Regions from separate parts of the Rhodococcus sp. X156 genome, predicted to be linked through region 1. Evidence: riboswitches for the same ligand, from Rfam matches in the RefSeq annotation. Region 1 holds a riboswitch; each other region holds the start of a gene.
The links. A riboswitch is a leader RNA that binds a small molecule or an ion and turns the genes downstream of it on or off. The one in region 1 is predicted to bind S-adenosylmethionine.
Positions count from the first base shown of each region.

Region 1 (2,251 bases):
CGTCGAGGGTGACAACCTCGGAGTGCTCAACCTGTACTCCTCGCAACCGTCGGCGTTCACCGAGGAGTCGATCGCGACCGGCCTGATCTTCGCGACCCATGCTGCGGTGGCCATCGCCGGGGCACGCCAGGAGCGCACGCTCACCAACGCACTGGTCAACCGCGACATCATCGGCCAGGCCAAGGGGGTCGTGATGGAGCGGTTCACGCTGGACGCCAAGGCTGCCTTCGACCTCATCTCGCGGCTGTCCCAGGAGCAGAACGTGAAGCTGCACATCATCGCCGCTCGGATCGTCGACGACGCCACCAAGAGCGCCGACTCCTCCTAGCCCGGCTGGCTGGGGCTCACATGTCGCGGTAGCGCTTCGCCTGGGCCAGCAGCTCGCGCAGCTGCCCGGCGGTCGCCTGACGCGCCCGGGGTGTCTGGCTCTCGGCCGTGGTGTCGAAGTAGGCGGCGTAGGCGGGGGTGTCGCGCTGGTAGCGCCAGCCCTCGGCGAGCGGGCCGGCGTCCAGGGCGTCGTAGCCCAGCTGGTCGAGCAGCTCGGTGACGGTCTGCTTGGCCCCGGCGTCGTCGCCGGCGATGGCCAGCGCGCTGCGCCCGGGGTTGCCGGCGGGGCGGGCCAGCGTGCCGATGAAGTCGAAGTAGATGTTGTTGAACGCCTTGACCACCTGCGAGTCGGGCAGGTGCGCCTGGAGCAGCTCGGAGACGGTGGTGGACTCGTCGTCCAGCTCGGCGATCTGCCCGTCGCGCTGCGGGTAGTAGTTGTTGGTGTCGATGACGACCTTGCCGCGCAGCGGCTCCACCGGCACCTGCTGGTAGCTCTTGAGCGGGACGGTGACCACCACGAGGTCGCTGGCCGCGGCGGCCTCCTCCGGGGTGGCCGCGCAGGCCCCGGGGCCGAAGGTGCCGACCAGGTCCTGCAGCGTCTCCGGGCCGCGACTGTTGCTGAGCACCACGTCGTAGCCGCGCGTGAGAGCCAGTCGCGCGAGGTTGCTGCCGATGTTGCCGCTGCCGATGAAACCGATGGTGGTCATGGTGCGGACAACTCGGCACGGAGAACAGGTATTCCCCGCTCAGGCCGGTGGGAAGTGTGCGGCACTCCCCCACCGCTGCTCATGTAAGTCGGCACTGTGTCGGCGTTCGGCAGTACAGTTCAGCCCGTTCCCGAGCGACAGCGCCAAGCCCTGCGGCTGGCTGTCCAGCAACCCTCTCCCCCGGGGTGCTTCCGCAGGAAGAACAGGGCCGCGCACCCGGCGCGGCCAAGGATGGGATCGGAGATGACGGCGATGCGCAACGTCGAGCTGCCAGGCGTGGGACCGTGCCGGACGTACCGCAGCGGACACCAGCCGCACTGGATCATGGCGCGGCAGTACCGCTCGCGTGGCCGCTGGGCGACGGTGGTGGGCTTTGACGGCGACCACGTGCTCATCGAGTGCCGCGACGGCTCGCTGCTGCGGTGGTGGCACCACCACCCCTGGCGGCTGCGCGCCGCCGTGGGGGCGCACGGGCCGGCGGTGAAGATCGTGCGCGCAGGCACGGTGCTGCAGTGTGCGGGGCTGTGGTTCCCCTGCAGCAGCGACGGCCCCACCCCGTGCCTGCTGGAGCCACCCGGCGCCACCGAGCCGGTGTCGGCGCTGGTCGATCCCGGCGCGACCGAGCTGCAGCTCGCCACGCTCGACGGCGTCGCGGTCACACCCTGGTGGGCCTGAGCCAACCGCTAGTCCAGCGGGTCGATGCCGGTCAGCCGCAGCTCCTCGATGTCCAGGCGGGTCTGCACGCGCAGCGCCACCGAGTCGTCGATGGTGCCGCTGTGGCGCAGCCGGTTGAGCTCCTCGCGCTTGTGCTCCATGAGCGCCAGGCGCAGCCGCGTGTACTCCTCGTCGTGCTCGAGCGGCAGCTGATGAGCACCGGGCAGAACCTCGGCGCCGTCGAGCGCCCCACCGTCCTGCTCGCCTGAGGCCTGGTGCAGCTGGTGCTGGTAGTCGTGGGCCAGCCGCGCCCGCACCGCCTCGCTGGCGCCGTGCGTGGCGATCACGGTGGGCAGTGCGGCCACGGCGGTGGCGGCGATCGCGTACTCGGCCAGCCGCAGCTCGCCGCCGGCGTCGTCCTGGGGCAGCCGGGCCCAGCGGACCACCACCGGCAGCAACGGGCCCTGCACCAGCAACGTCAGCACCACCACGCCGGCGGTGACGAAGATGATCTCCTCGCGCGCCGCCAGCGGTTGTCCGTCGTTCATCGTCACCGGCACCGA
Region 1 is NZ_CP034766.1:2,546,657-2,548,907, forward strand. Features, by position in the region: gene ELX43_RS12055 (GAF and ANTAR domain-containing protein) at 1-328, shown strand, start outside; gene ELX43_RS12060 (NADPH-dependent F420 reductase) at 345-1,034, opposite strand; SAM riboswitch class IV at 1,161-1,272, shown strand; gene ELX43_RS12065 (hypothetical protein) at 1,278-1,709, shown strand; gene ELX43_RS12070 (cation:proton antiporter) at 1,718-2,251, opposite strand, start outside.

Region 2 (2,251 bases), 340 kb from region 1:
GCCCAGCTGGCCAAGAAGACCGGCGTCCCGGTGCTGGACATCGCCAAGATGTCCATCTGGGGCAACCACTCCGCCACCCAGTACCCCGACCTGTTCCACGCCGAGGTCGACGGCAAGATCGCCGCCGAGGTGGTCAACGACCAGCAGTGGCTGGAGAGCGACTTCCTGCCCACCGTGCAGAAGCGCGGCGCGGCCATCATCGAGGCCCGCGGGTCGTCCTCGGCCGCCTCGGCCGCCTCGGCCGGCATCGACCACGTGCACGACTGGGTGCACGGCACCCAGGTCGGCGACTGGGTGTCCATGGCGGTGCCCTCCGACGGCTCCTACGGCGTCCCGGAGGGGCTCATCTCGTCCTTCCCGGTGACCTGCTCGGGCGGGCGCTACGAGATCGTCCAGGGCCTGGAGATCGACGCCTTCTCCCGCGGCAAGATCGACGCCTCCGTCGCCGAGCTCACCGAGGAGCGCGACACCGTCCGCGAGCAGGGCCTGCTGGGCTGAGCCCCGCCCACCCCACACCTGTTACGCGCGAGACGACGGCTCCGCTAACATCTCTGCCAGGTCATGAGTGCCAGCGCGTAGCCCCGGCTTGCTGGACGGCAACCCTCCAACCGCGGTGGGGTGCCCCGGGTGATGACCGGGTCGATCGGAGCAACGTCCGGTCGTCAAGCGCGGGCCCGTCGCACGACTGGCCCCCCGTCTGTCGGAGGTCTCGCCATGTGTAGCGACTGTTGACCACCCAGGAGATCGCCCGCGGCCCGCTGGCCGCGCATCCCTTCCCCCACCGGGCGTGGACGACGCCCGCACCTTCTTGGAGCTGACTGACCCGATGAGCGACCCCACGACTTCCGATCCCGCTGCTTCCTGGAGCTTCGAGACCAAGCAGATCCACGCGGGCCAGGCCCCCGACCCCACCACCGGGGCCGTCGCGCTGCCGATCTACCAGACCACCGCCTACGCCTTCCGCGACACCGACCACGCGGCGGCGCTGTTCGCCCTGGCCGAGCCGGGCAACATCTACAGCCGCATCATGAACCCCACCAACGACGTGGTGGAGCAGCGGCTGGCCGCCCTCGAGGGCGGTGTGGCCGCGCTGCTCGTGGCCTCCGGCCAGGCCGCCACCACCTACGCGCTGCTCAACGTCGCCGAGTCCGGTGACCACGTGGTGGCCAGCCCGAGCCTCTACGGCGGCACCTACAACCTGTTCACCCAGACGCTGCCCAAGCTCGGCGTGCAGGTGTCCTTCGTCAGCGACCCGGACGACCTCGAGGAGTGGCGGGCCGCCATCCAGCCCAACACCAAGGCGTTCTTCGGCGAGACCATCGCCAACCCGCGCAACGACGTCCTCGACGTCCCCGGCGTGGCCGAGGTCGCCCACGCCGCGGGCATCCCGCTGATCGTGGACAACACCGTCGCCACCCCGTTCCTGATCCAGCCGCTGGCCCTGGGCGCCGACGTGGTGGTGCACTCGGCCACCAAGTACCTGGGCGGCACCGGCACCACCATCGCCGGCGCGGTCGTGGACGGCGGCACGTTCGACTGGACCAGCGGCCGCTTCCCCGGCTTCACCACCCCCGACCCCAGCTACAACGGCGTGGTCTTCGCCGACCTGGGCGCCCCGGCCTACGCGCTGAAGATGCGCGTGCAGCTGCTGCGCGACATGGGTGCAGCGCTGTCGCCGTTCAACGCCTGGCTGATCAACCAGGGCCTGCAGACGCTGAGCCTGCGCATGGAGCGGCACGTGGCCAACGCCCAGCAGGTGGCCGAGTTCCTCTCCGCCCGCGAGGACGTGGAGTCGGTGGCCTACGCCGGCCTGCCCAGCTCACCGTGGTTCGACCGTGCCCAGAAGCTGCTGCCCAAGGGTGCCGGCGCGGTGCTGGCCTTCGAGATCGCCGGTGGCGTGGAGGCGGGCAAGCGCTTCGTCAACGCGCTGCAGCTGCACAGCCACGTGGCCAACATCGGCGACGTCCGCTCGCTGGTCATCCACCCGGCCTCCACCACGCACGCCCAGCTCTCCCCGGAGGAGCAGCTCTCCGCAGGCGTCACGCCGGGCCTGGTGCGCCTGGCGGTCGGCATCGAAGGTATCGAGGACATCCTGGGTGACCTGCGGACCGGGTTCGAAGCAGCAGCACAGGCGTGAGCTTGCTGCACGACGAGCACCCGTCGGCGTCCCGTCCGGCCGGTGCCACCCTTGCCGGGGCGCTTCGTCCGGACGGGGCGCTGACGACGGTCGACCTCGGCCCGCTGACGCTGG
Region 2 is NZ_CP034766.1:2,883,026-2,885,276, forward strand. Features, by position in the region: gene ELX43_RS13670 (malate dehydrogenase) at 1-498, shown strand, start outside; SAM riboswitch class IV at 558-675, shown strand; gene ELX43_RS13675 (bifunctional o-acetylhomoserine/o-acetylserine sulfhydrylase) at 827-2,137, shown strand; gene ELX43_RS13680 (homoserine O-acetyltransferase) at 2,218-2,251, shown strand, end outside.
Region 2: linked by a shared signal. The riboswitch ahead of ELX43_RS13675 (bifunctional o-acetylhomoserine/o-acetylserine sulfhydrylase) and the one ahead of ELX43_RS12065 (hypothetical protein) in region 1 are both predicted to bind S-adenosylmethionine.

Region 3 (2,251 bases), 270 kb from region 1:
TGCTGAGGCCCTGCCACAGCGCGAGCAGCAGCAGCGGGCTGACCAGGCGCAACAACCAGCCGGCGCGCAGCCGTCGCCGCGGGTGGGCGGGTCCCGCCGCCGCGGGGGCCTCGGAGGTCACCGCGGGAGCCGCCGGCGGGCGCACGGTCGTGGCGGTCACGGCTGGGCCGCCGTGACGTCGGCGTTGAACCGGTCGTCGAAGAAGTCGCGGACCTTCGGTGCGGACGGGATGAGCCTGACGGCGGCGAAGCGGTCGGCCAGCTCCTGCTGGCGGGCGATCACCCGGTCGTCGATGGGGATCGCCCGGCCCCGGGAGGTGTCGAAGGTGACGGTGGCCACCGAGGCCGGGAGGTTGGTCAGCTGGGAGTAGACCGGCACCCACTGGTCGGGGTGCGCCGCGGCCCAGGCGCGCGCCTTGACCAGCCGCACCAGGAAGTCCTTGATGGCCGCCTCCGTGGTGGGGTCGGCCAGTGCCGCGGTGGAGGCGACGGTGTAGGTGTAGCCGGTGGACAGCGTGGTGCCGTCGGCCACCACCTTCGCCCCGGCGCTGGCGATCGCCACCGCGTAGTAGGGGTTCCAGACCGCCCAGGCGTCCACCTGCCCGGCCGCGAACGCGCTCTGGGCGTCCGGCGGGGCGAGGTAGCGCACGGTGACGTCGTCCTGGGACAGCCCCGCCTGCTGCAGCAGCCCGATGAGCAGGCCGTGCGAGCTGGAACCCTTGGCCACCGCCACGCTCTTGCCCTTGAGGTCGGCGGCCGTGCGGATGCCGGTGCCGTCCCGGGTGAGCAGGAAGTCGTTGGCCTTGTCGCGCTCCTCCACCGAGACGATCCGTGCCTCGATGCCGGCCGCCTGCGCCAGCACCGGCGGGCTGTCGCCCACGCTGCCGAGGTCGATCGCCTTGGCGTTGAGTGCCTCCAGCAGCGGCGGTCCGGCGGTGAAGCTGGCCCACTCCACCTTGTACGGCAGCTCGTCGAGCTGGCCGGAGACCTTGAGCACCGACTGCACCGACTGCACCTGGTCGCCCACGTGCAGGGTCACCCCGGACAGGTCGATCGAGCCGTCGGCGGCGAGCACCGGGGCGGGTGGCTCGTCGGTGCTGCAGCCGACGAGGACGACGGACAGGACGGTGGTGGCCAGCACGGAGAGTGCTCGTCTTCGGGACAGGGGGAACGACATCGGAGGCCTTTCGGGCGCAGGAGGGCAGCGCCGGCCGCCACGGGGCGGGGCGCAGGAAGGGGTGCGGAGCAGGGGGGCGCGCTCAGCGGCGCAGGGCGATCAGCCGGGTCAGGCGGTGCCGGGCCGACAGCTGGCGCCGGCGGTGCGGCACAGGTCGACGTGCCGCCGGCGCGAGAAGGCGGGTCGGATCATGCTCGGGGTGGGCAGGGCCTGCACGGTTGCCTCCATCGGTCCTGGCAGTAGCACCCACTCCCGCGTGCTGCGGGGGGTTGCTGCGACGTCGACGAGCCAGGTCTCTCGGTCGCTCTGGATGGTGTGGCGCAAGGCTAGCGAGGGTGGGTGGCGGCAGACAACGAATCGGCTCAGCGTGAGCCGAACTCCAGGGTGGCGCAGCGCGCCTAGCCGGCAGCGACGGCGGGCTGCTCCACGGTGCGGGCCAGGATGCCCAGCGTCGCGCGCAGCCCGGCCTCCGGGATCACCGGGAAGACGCCCTTGTCGCGGAAGCGGTCGTCGATCTCGCTCCAGTCGTAGTAGGAGGTGACCAGGGTGCCGCCCTCGCGGGCCTGGAGCCGGTAGCCGTAGAGGTGCCGGATGGGCGGCTGGATGGTGCCGGAGATCGTCCACTCGATCAGCTCGTCGGGCACCAGGGCGGTGATGATCACCGTGACGTCGTACTTGCCCATGGGGAAGTCGTTGAGCGACTCCCGGTCCATGTGCACCAGGAACTCGTCGCCCACCGCACGCACCGCGTCGCCCTCGGCGGACTGCAGCATCCCGGAGCTGTCGATGCGCACGTGTCCCTGTGGGTCACACAGCAGCGCAAACACGTCCGCGGGGGACGCGGCCACCTGCCGCTGGACCTCGAAGCGCTCCGTCGTCATGGTGCCCACCCTGGCACGGCCGGGCGCTGGCCGCCGTGGGGAACCCGGGTCACAGGGCGGGGAAGGCCCGGTTGACCACCTCGCCCTGCTCGTAGACGTCGGCGGCGGGACCCAGGATCAGCGGGTCGGGCCGGCCCACCAGCTCGGCGTCCTTCTCGTCGTAGTCGAACAGGCTGAGCACGTGCCGCATGGCG
Region 3 is NZ_CP034766.1:2,813,610-2,815,860, reverse strand. Features, by position in the region: gene ELX43_RS13325 (ABC transporter permease subunit) at 1-70, opposite strand, end outside; gene ELX43_RS13320 (ABC transporter substrate-binding protein) at 157-1,140, opposite strand; gene ELX43_RS18300 (putative leader peptide) at 1,285-1,404, opposite strand; SAM riboswitch class I at 1,398-1,493, opposite strand; gene ELX43_RS13315 (SRPBCC family protein) at 1,575-2,057, opposite strand; gene ppk2 (polyphosphate kinase 2) at 2,107-2,251, opposite strand, start outside.
Region 3: linked by a shared signal. The riboswitch ahead of ELX43_RS18300 (putative leader peptide) and the one ahead of ELX43_RS12065 (hypothetical protein) in region 1 are both predicted to bind S-adenosylmethionine.